Regions from separate parts of the Methylocystis rosea genome, predicted to be linked through region 2. Evidence: predicted binding sites of a transcription regulator. Region 2 holds the regulator's gene; the other holds the start of a gene.
The links. The regulator LexA, encoded in region 2, represses DNA repair genes until DNA is damaged. The targets are predictions, from matches to a motif close to TGTTCNNNNTGTGTTCNG.

Region 1: EHO51_RS15450 (PA0069 family radical SAM protein) is a predicted target of LexA. The motif match lies at 2,128-2,145, and genes of this name have one in related genera.

What each region holds. Positions count from the first base shown of each region.
Region 1 is NZ_CP034086.1:3,190,694-3,195,116, reverse strand. It holds gene EHO51_RS15455 (ribonuclease HII) at 131-742, opposite strand; gene EHO51_RS15450 (PA0069 family radical SAM protein) at 931-2,061, opposite strand; gene EHO51_RS15445 (homospermidine synthase) at 2,229-3,662, opposite strand; gene EHO51_RS15440 (acyl-[ACP]--phospholipid O-acyltransferase) at 4,059-4,423, opposite strand, start outside.
Region 2 is NZ_CP034086.1:1,557,889-1,562,311, forward strand. It holds gene gltX (glutamate--tRNA ligase) at 75-1,499, opposite strand; gene lexA (transcriptional repressor LexA) at 1,718-2,428, shown strand; gene EHO51_RS07585 (ComEC/Rec2 family competence protein) at 2,541-4,423, opposite strand, start outside.

The DNA.
Region 1 (4,423 bases), 1.6 Mb from region 2:
AACGCAACCAACATGCGAGATAGTGAAGGAGGGAGGTAAAGGGGGCGTTTAGATTGGCAAAATGCAGACGTCTCTTTTTCGAACGGAAGTCTTAAAGAAGTAAAAAGGTTAGCGAATAGTTGACGAGGCCTCACGCCTCGCGGACGGGCGCGAAGCTGACGCGGTGCGCCGGGCTCGCGCCGTGCAGCGCCAGCGCATCGAGGTGACGCTGCACGGCGTAGCCGACATTGGTCTCAAAACCATAGTGCGGATAGTGGACGGCGAGGCGGCGCATCATGGCGTCGCGCGCGACCTTGGCGACGATCGAGGCGGCGGCGATGCTGAGCGCCGTCGCGTCGCCCTTGATGATCAGCTGGCAGGGGCAGTTGACCGGCGGCCGGTCGTTGCCGTCGATGAGAAGATAGGCCGGCGTATGAGAAAGGCCGGCGACGGCCCGCGCCATCGCCGCGAGCGTCGCCTGGCGGATATTGATGCGGTCGATCTCGGCGGGGGCGACGAAGGCGACGCTCACCGCGAGCGCGCTCGCCATGATGCGCTCAAACGCTTCTTCGCGCTGCGCCTGGTTCAGCGCCTTCGAATCATCGAGGCCCCGCGGCCGTCGTTCGGGATCGAGAATCACCGCCGCCGCCGCCACCGGACCCGCGAGCGGCCCCCGTCCGACCTCGTCGACGCCGGCGATCGGCCAGACGCCTTTCCGGCGCAGCTGGGCTTCCAGTCGAAAATGGGGCCCCTTGGCCGTCACCAACGCTCCCCCCGGGGCGAATCGCTAGGGTTCTGCGCGACAGTGGCGTCAGTGCAGGACCGCGCAGCGAATAAAGCGCGGAGGGCGGGCGGCTGGCAACCGGAAAGACGGCGTTTGCGGCGGCGTCCAAAGAATTCTCGGCCCGCGCGAGCGCGATAAGCTCGCCGGAGACCAGCCTAAGAGTGGGCTCAGAAGAGGTTGAGCTGCTGCGGCGCGCGTCGGGGCGGCTCGAACAGATCCGTTCGCATTCTTGTTTTCTGCGCAAAACCGAGCCGGGCGGCCGCGAGCTCAAAACGCCGGCCGATCATCCAGGCGTAGGGCCCCTCGCCTTTCATGCGGGTCCCGAAGGACGGATCGTAAAGCTTGCCGTCTCGCGTCGAGCGCACGAGCGCGAGGGCTCGGCGGGCCCTTTCAGGAAAATGCGTCGCCAGCCATTCGGTGAAGAGATCGCGCAATTCGAGCGGCAGGCGCAGCATCACATAGCCAGCCTCGCGAGCGCCGGCGGCGTGCGCCCGCGCCAAGATCCGCTCGATTTCGTCGTCATTGATGGCGGGAATGATCGGCGCCGTCATCACCGCCGTCGGCACGCCGGCGGCGCTGAGCTTCTCCAGCGCATCAAGCCGCAACTCGGGCGTCGCGGCGCGCGGCTCCATCAGCCGCGCCAACTTGCGGTCGAGCGTCGTCACCGAGATCGCGACCTTCGCGAGGCCCTTCGCCGCCATTGGCGCGAGCAGATCGAGGTCGCGCAGGACGAGCGCGGACTTCGTCACGATGCCGACCGGATGATTGGCGCGCGCCAGCACTTCGAGGATCGAACGCATGATTCGATGGCTCTTCTCGGCGGGCTGATAGGGATCGGTGTTGGTGCCGATGGCGATCGTCTTGGGGACGTAGCGCGGCGCCGATAATTCGCGTTCGAGAAGCTGCGCCGCGCCTTCCTTGACGAAGATCTCGGTCTCGAAGTCGAGGCCCGGCGAAAAGCCCATATAGGCGTGCGTCGGCCGCGCGAAGCAATAGACGCAGCCATGCTCGCAGCCGCGATAGGGATTGATTGAGCGATCGAAGGAAATATCCGGCGAATCATTCCTGGTGATGATCGTGCGCGGCTTCTCGACGTGGAAATTGGTCTTGAGCGCCGGCAAGCTCTCCAGCGATCCCCAGCCGTCGTCGGCCTCCTCGCGGGTCTCCTTTTCGAACCGGCCGCTGCGCTTCGACAAGGCGCCGCGTCCGCGCCGGCGATCGGCGTCGATGAGGGCCGCAGCGTCGATCGGCTGCGGCGCTCCTTTGATTTCTACCGATGCCTGAGCCGCACGCCCCATGTCCGCAACCTCTGCCCAGCGTCGCGCTGAGCATCGCTTGGGCGATTGCTCAGAACTGACGCTAGCCAGAACATATAGAGAACATTAAAGTGAGGCAAGCGGCTATCTGAACGAAAAAGCGCGCCGAGGGGCCCCGCGCGTGTTGAGGCCGACTCTGATGCGCGCCCTCACCGCACCAGAATGTTTTTGAACTGCCACGGATCGCTTTCGTCGATATCTTCCGGGAACAGCCCGGGACGCCCCTCGAGCGGCGTCCAATCCGTGTAATAGCCCTTCACCGGGCCGAGATACGGCAGCTGCACGTCGAGGCAGCGCTTGTAGTCGACCTCGTCGGCTTCGACGATTCCCGCCTGCGGGTTCTCCAGCGCCCAGACCATGCCGGCGAGCGCCGCCGAACTCACCTGCAGTCCGGTGGCGTTCTGATAGGGCGCGAGATCGCGCGTCTCCTCGATCGAGAGCTGCGACCCGTACCAATAGGCGTTCTTGGCGTGGCCATAGAGCAGCACGCCGAGCTCGTCGATTCCGTCGACGATTTCATGCTCGTCGAGAATCTTCCAGCTCTCCTGCATCTTGCCGGCGGCGCCGAACATCTCGTGCAGGGAAAGCACGGCGTCGTCGGCGGGATGATAGGCGTAGTGACAGGTCGGACGATAGATCGCCTGACCCTTATCGTCGCGCAGGGTGAGATAGTCCGCGATCGAGATCGACTCATTGTGAGTGACGAGGAAGCCATATTGCGGCCCCGGCGTCGGGCACCATGAGCGCACGCGCGTATTGGCGCCGGGCGAGAGCAGATAGATCGCCGCGCCGCAGCCGGAGGGATGCGTGCGGCCGATGTCGGGCAAAGATTTTTCATGCGTGCCCCAGCCGAGTTCGGCGGGCTGCAAGCCCTCGGAGACGAAGCCTTCGACCGACCAGGTGTTGACGAAAACATTGCGCGGCTTCGGATCGCGCGCGCGCTGCGTGTCGCGTTCGGCGATGTGAACGCCCTTGACCCCGAGCTTTTGGGCGAGCGCGCCCCATTCGGCGCGCGTCGCCGGCTCCTTGTCGAAAGCGCCCGTGTCGCGCGCGATATCGACGAGCGCCTGCTTGACGAACCAGGACACCATGCCGGGATTGGCGCCGACGCAGGAAACCGCCGTCGATCCGCCGGGATTTTTGCGGCGCTCGTCGAGCACCGTCTCGCGCAGGGCATAATTGGTGCGCGCTTCATTGGACATGGTCTTGTCGAAATAGAAGCCCGGCCATGGCTCCACCACCGTGTCGACGCATAGCGCGTTCAATTCGCGCGCGAGCTTGATGATCGCGAGCGAGGAAACGTCGACTGAGAGATTGACGATAAAGCCCTGGCCTTCGCCCTTCGTCAGCAGCGGGGTCAAGACCTCGCGGTAGTTCTCCGGCGTCAGCTTGGTTTTGAGAAAAGCGATGCCGCGCTCGTCGAGCAAACGGCGATGCGTATCGACCGGGTCGATGACGGTGAAGCGCGATTTGTCGAAATCGAAATGGCGCTCGATCAGCGGCAAAATGCCTCGGCCGATGGAGCCGAAGCCGATCAGCACGATCGGACCGGTGATTTTGCCGTAGTTTGGCCAAGTCGACATGAGGCGCAGCTCCCGAGAAAGATATTGCGCCGCGATAAAGCAAGCGTGGACGTATTAATCAAGAGCTTGAGAGATTGACGGCGGGCGCATGGCGTGGCGCCGCCCGCGCTTTTGCGGGGCTAACGCCAGCGCCCCTCGTCCTTCGAGACGGCCGCTAAGCGGCCTCCTCAGGATGAGGGGCCTTTGGTTTCGCAAAACTGACCTGTTTTAGAGGGTCCAAGCTTTTTAGAGCCCCTGCGGTCCTCATCCTGAGGAGCCGCCCGCAAGTCGGGTTTACCCGACTTGCGAATTTGAATGTCGATCTTCGGCAAGCCCGAGATCGAAGGCGGCATCTCGAAGGACGAGGGCCGCGACGCCAAAGGTTGGCGATGCAGCGCTCCCCCGCGCAACCCCGTTTCACGCGGGCGCAGCGGCGTTGCCGTCGATGCGCCCCTGCAGGCCGTTGGGTAGGCGCGGATTGGGCAGAATGTAGCGCCCGCGCTCGCGCACCATTTTGGTCACCGCCGCGAAATCGAGCTTGCCGGAGCCCAGAAGCGGCACCTGCTCCACAAGCATGATTTCCGCCGGAATCATCAGGTCGGAGGCGCCCTTCGATTTGGCGTAGGCCTGGAAATCGGCGCGCGTCGCGTCCTTCTGCTGCGTGATGAGAGTGATTCTCTCGCCCTTGCGCGGATCGATCTCGGTCGCCGCCGCCGACAGCGCGTTTGGCCAAAGTTCCGCCGCCAGCTGTTCGATCGCCGCGAGCGACACCATCTCGCCGC
Region 2 (4,423 bases):
CGCGGAAAACGGCGCGGCGCCGAAAATCGCGTCAGCGATTTTTACGCGCGCCAAGGCCGCAGCGACGCGACGGGTTACCCGACGACAGCCTGATCGGAAATTCGCGCAAGACTTTCCTCGCGCCCCAAAATTTCCAGAACGTCGAAAATGCCGGGCGACGTCGCGCGGCCGGTGAGCGCGGCGCGCAAAGGCTGTGCGAGATCGCCGAGTTTGACGCCAAGTGCTGTCGCGAGATCGCGCACGACCGCTTCCGTCGTTGCGGCCGTCCAGTTTGGAAGCCCTGCAAGTTTCTCGACAAGCTGCGCAAGCCGCGCGCGCGCTTCCGCCGAAAGCAGCTGCGCCGCCTTTGCGTCGAGCGACAGCGGACGCTGCGCGAAGAGAAAGCCCGCGCCGTCGAGAAGTTCGTTCAAAGTCTTCGCACGCGCCTTCAGGCCCGGCAAGGCGGCGCGCAACTGCGCGCGCGTCCCCTCGTCGAGCGCCTGCGCGACCGCGCCGCCGCCTTCGAGATAGGGAAGCGTCGCGATGAGCAAGTCCAACAGCTCGTCATCATCGCTATCGCGCAGATAATGGCCGTTCATATTTTCAAGCTTGGCGAAATCGAAACGCGCCGGCGAACGGTGCACCTGCGAAAGATCGAACGACTCGACCATCTCCGGCGTCGTGAAGAACTCCTTGTCGCCCTGCGACCACCCCAATCGAACGAGATAGTTGCGCAGCGCCGCCGGCAAATAGCCCATCGCGCGGTAGGCGTCGACGCCGAGCGCGCCATGGCGCTTCGAAAGCTTGGCGCCGTCCGGTCCGTGAATCAGCGGAATATGCGCGAAGGCCGGAATCGTCCAACCCATCGCCTGATAGATATGCGTCTGTCGCCCAGCATTGGTGAGATGATCGTCGCCGCGAATGATCTGCGTGACGCCCATGTCGTGATCGTCGACGACGACCGCGAGCATGTAGGTCGGCGCGCCGTCCGATCGCAGCAGAATGAAATCGTCAAGATCCTTGTTCTGGAAGACGACGCGTCCCTGCACGGCGTCGTCGACGATCGTCTCGCCGTCCTGGGGCGCCTTGATGCGCACGACATAGGGCGCGCCGGCGGGCGCCTCCGAGGGATCGCGATCGCGCCAGCGGCCGTCGTAGCGCCAAGGGCGCTTTTCCGCCTTGGCCTTCTCGCGCATCTCCTCGAGCTCCTGCGCCGTGGCGTAGCAGCGATAGGCGTGTCCCTGCGCCAGCAGCTCTTCGGCGACCTCGGCATGGCGCGTGGCGCGCGCGGACTGGTAGACGATGTCGCCGTCCCATTCGAGGCCGAGCCACTGCAGGCCATCGATGATGGCGCCGATCGCCGCTTGCGTGGAGCGCTCGCGGTCGGTGTCTTCGATACGCAGCATCATCCGGCCGCCGTGCTTCTTAGCGTAAAGCCAGTTGAACAGCGCCGTGCGCGCCCCGCCGATGTGCAGAAAGCCGGTGGGCGACGGAGCGAAGCGGGTGACGACCTGTGACATGAGCGCGGCGAATTCCTCGATTTGGGTCGGCCCGTCTAACACGGCGCACGCGAAGCGAACATAGATCGTCACGATGATGGTTTAACCAAAGCGTGAACATATGGCTTGCGGAACGCAGTAAGAACCGATATCGTTCTGTTCATGATTTGTTTAGGTTATCGAGCCAGAAGCTGCGGCTCAGCCAAAATCAACGATTCGGCTTGCGGGGCGGTGCGGCGATGCTGACCAAAAAACAAAACGATCTATTGCGCTTCATTCATGAACGTCTGAAGGAGTCGGGCGTGCCGCCGTCCTTCGACGAGATGAAGGACGCACTCGACCTGCGGTCAAAGTCGGGGATTCATCGGCTGATTCTCGCACTTGAGGAACGCGGATTCATCCGCCGCCTGCCCAATCGCGCCCGCGCGCTCGAAGTTCTGCGTCTACCTGAATCGGCCACGCCGCGCACCGCGGGCGGGCGCAACGGCAAGTTCTCGCCGTCCGTCATCGAGGGGAATCTCGGGCGCGTCCGGCCGCTCAGCGAACGTTTTGAGGACGAAAGCGAACGTCAGGTCGCCATTCCGGTCATGGGGCGCATCGCCGCCGGCACGCCGATCTCCGCCATCCAGAATCGTAGCCACACCATCAGCCTGCCGCCCGACCTGCTCTCGAGCGGCGAGCACTTCGCGCTCGAAGTGCGCGGCGATTCGATGATCGAAGCCGGAATTCTCGACGGCGATACGGTCGTGATCCGCAAGCAGGACAGCGCCGACACCGGCGACATCGTCGTGGCGCTGATCGACGATGAGGAAGCGACGCTGAAACGCCTGCGCAAGCGCGGCGCCTCGATCGCGTTGGAGGCCGCCAATCCCGCCTATGAGACGCGGATCTTCGGCCCCGATCGCGTGCGCATTCAGGGCAGGCTCGTGAGCCTTCTGCGGAAATATTAGTTTCTGGCAACGCCGTCATTGCGAGCGAAGCGAAGCAATCCAGCGCTTTGAGGCCTCCCCCTGGATTGCTTCGTCGCTACGCTCCTCGCAATGACGCGTGAATTGCTCCGCCCTACTCAAGCGGCTCCATTGCGCGCGCATCTTCCGCGCTGCGCTCTTCATCGCTCAGCGGCGCGGTAAATCCGGATGCGCGGCGATTGCGGGGCGCCGGCGACCAGGGCCGATCCTCGTCGATCGCGCGCGCCGTCGTCCATTCGACGCCCTCCGCCTTGAACCTCAAAGCCACTGCCCCTGTTTCGGACAGTCTGCGGCGATCGATCACGATTTCCGCCGCACAGCCTAACGGCGCGTAGAGCGGCGTCACGATGACGGCGGCGCGCGCGCAGTCTTCGAAGAAGCCGCCGCGCCCGGCGACGAGCGCGACAAAGCGGCCGTTGACGGCCTTCGCCACGCAACCCGTGTCGTCGCAGGCGACGCCGCTCCTCGCATCCGCGGACTGGCGCGCGTCGCCGTCCGCGCGCAACCATTGTTCCGCGGCGAAAGCGCTCGGTTTTTGCCCCAGGACGGCGAGCTGTCCGGACGGCAGGCGCAGCGCCGCCGATTCTCCGGTCGCCGGCACGGCCAGATCAAACGGCGCGCCGCTCCTCGCGCCCATCAGTCCGATCAAGGCGAGAGGAATGGCGAGCGCGCGCCACGCCCAAGTGCGCCATAGCACGAGCGACAGGACCGCAAGCGAAAGGAACAGGATCGCCCAGGGCGCAAAGGCTTTGACCGGCAGGCTCGCGCCGGGCGCGCTGGCGATCAGCCCGGCGAGATAGGTCACGAGGTCGATGCCGAGCTTGAGATAGCGCCAGATGAAGCCGTCGAGGCCCAGGGGGTAAAGCGCGGCGCCGACGAGCGCGCAGGGAACGGCGAAGAATTCGATGATCGCCAACGTCAGCGGATTGCCTATCAGCACATAGGGGCTGAGCTCATGAAAATCATTCGCCATGAAGGAAGCGGTCGCCGAGGTCGCACATAGCGTTGCGAAGATCGCCGCGCCCGGTCCGTGCAGCAGGCGCTCGGCGACGCTTTCACGGAGCGCGCCCCATCGCCCTTGCGGCGCGCGATCGTCGATGCGGCGCTTCGCGAGATATTCGCCGCGCCATTCGTACACCGCGATCAAGGCCGCCACCGCCGCGAAGGAGAGCTGAAAGCTTGCGCCGAGCAACGCCTCCGGCTCGAAAGCGATGATGAAGAGCGCGGCAAGCGCCAGATTGCGCATCGACAGCGACGGCCGATCGAAGAGAACCGCCGCAAGCATGATGAGAGTCATCACTAGCGCGCGCTCGGTGCCGACGCGCGAGCCCGTGCCGATGTCGTAGAGAATGGCGCCGAGCATGGCGAGCGCCGCCGCCCATTTCTTGATCGGATAATTCAGAGCGAGCGTTTGCGACGTCGCCAACAGGCGCCGAAAGCCGACGAAGAAGATGCCGGCGACGAGCGTCATCTGAACGCCGGAAATGGTGATGATGTGAAAAATTCCGGCCCGGCGGATGAGGCTCTTGGCGTCTTCCGACAGCAGGTCGCGCTTGCCCGTCACCATCGCGGCGGCGATCGCGCCGGCGTCGCCTTCGATGATTCGATAGACGCGCATCGCCAGGGCGTTGCGCATATGGTCGACGTGCGCGAAGAAACGCAGCGAAAATGGCGCCGGTTCGGGCGGTGACATCGTCTCGATTCGTCCAAGCGCGTTGCCGACCGCGCCGATGCGCGCAAAAAATGCGTCCCGCGCGAAATCATAGCCCCCGGGGAGCGCCGCCCGCGCCGGCGGCATCAGCCGCGCCTTGAAGGCGATGAAGTCGCCGGCCGAAAAATTCGGCTCGCCGCGCGTCGTCAGACGCACGCGGGAGGGAACGATGTCGTCTGGAAAGCCTTCGGCGCTCGCGACGCGCAGGATAAAGCGCGCGCCGGCCCGGCGTAGATCCACCTCCTCGACGAAGCCGGTCAGCTCAC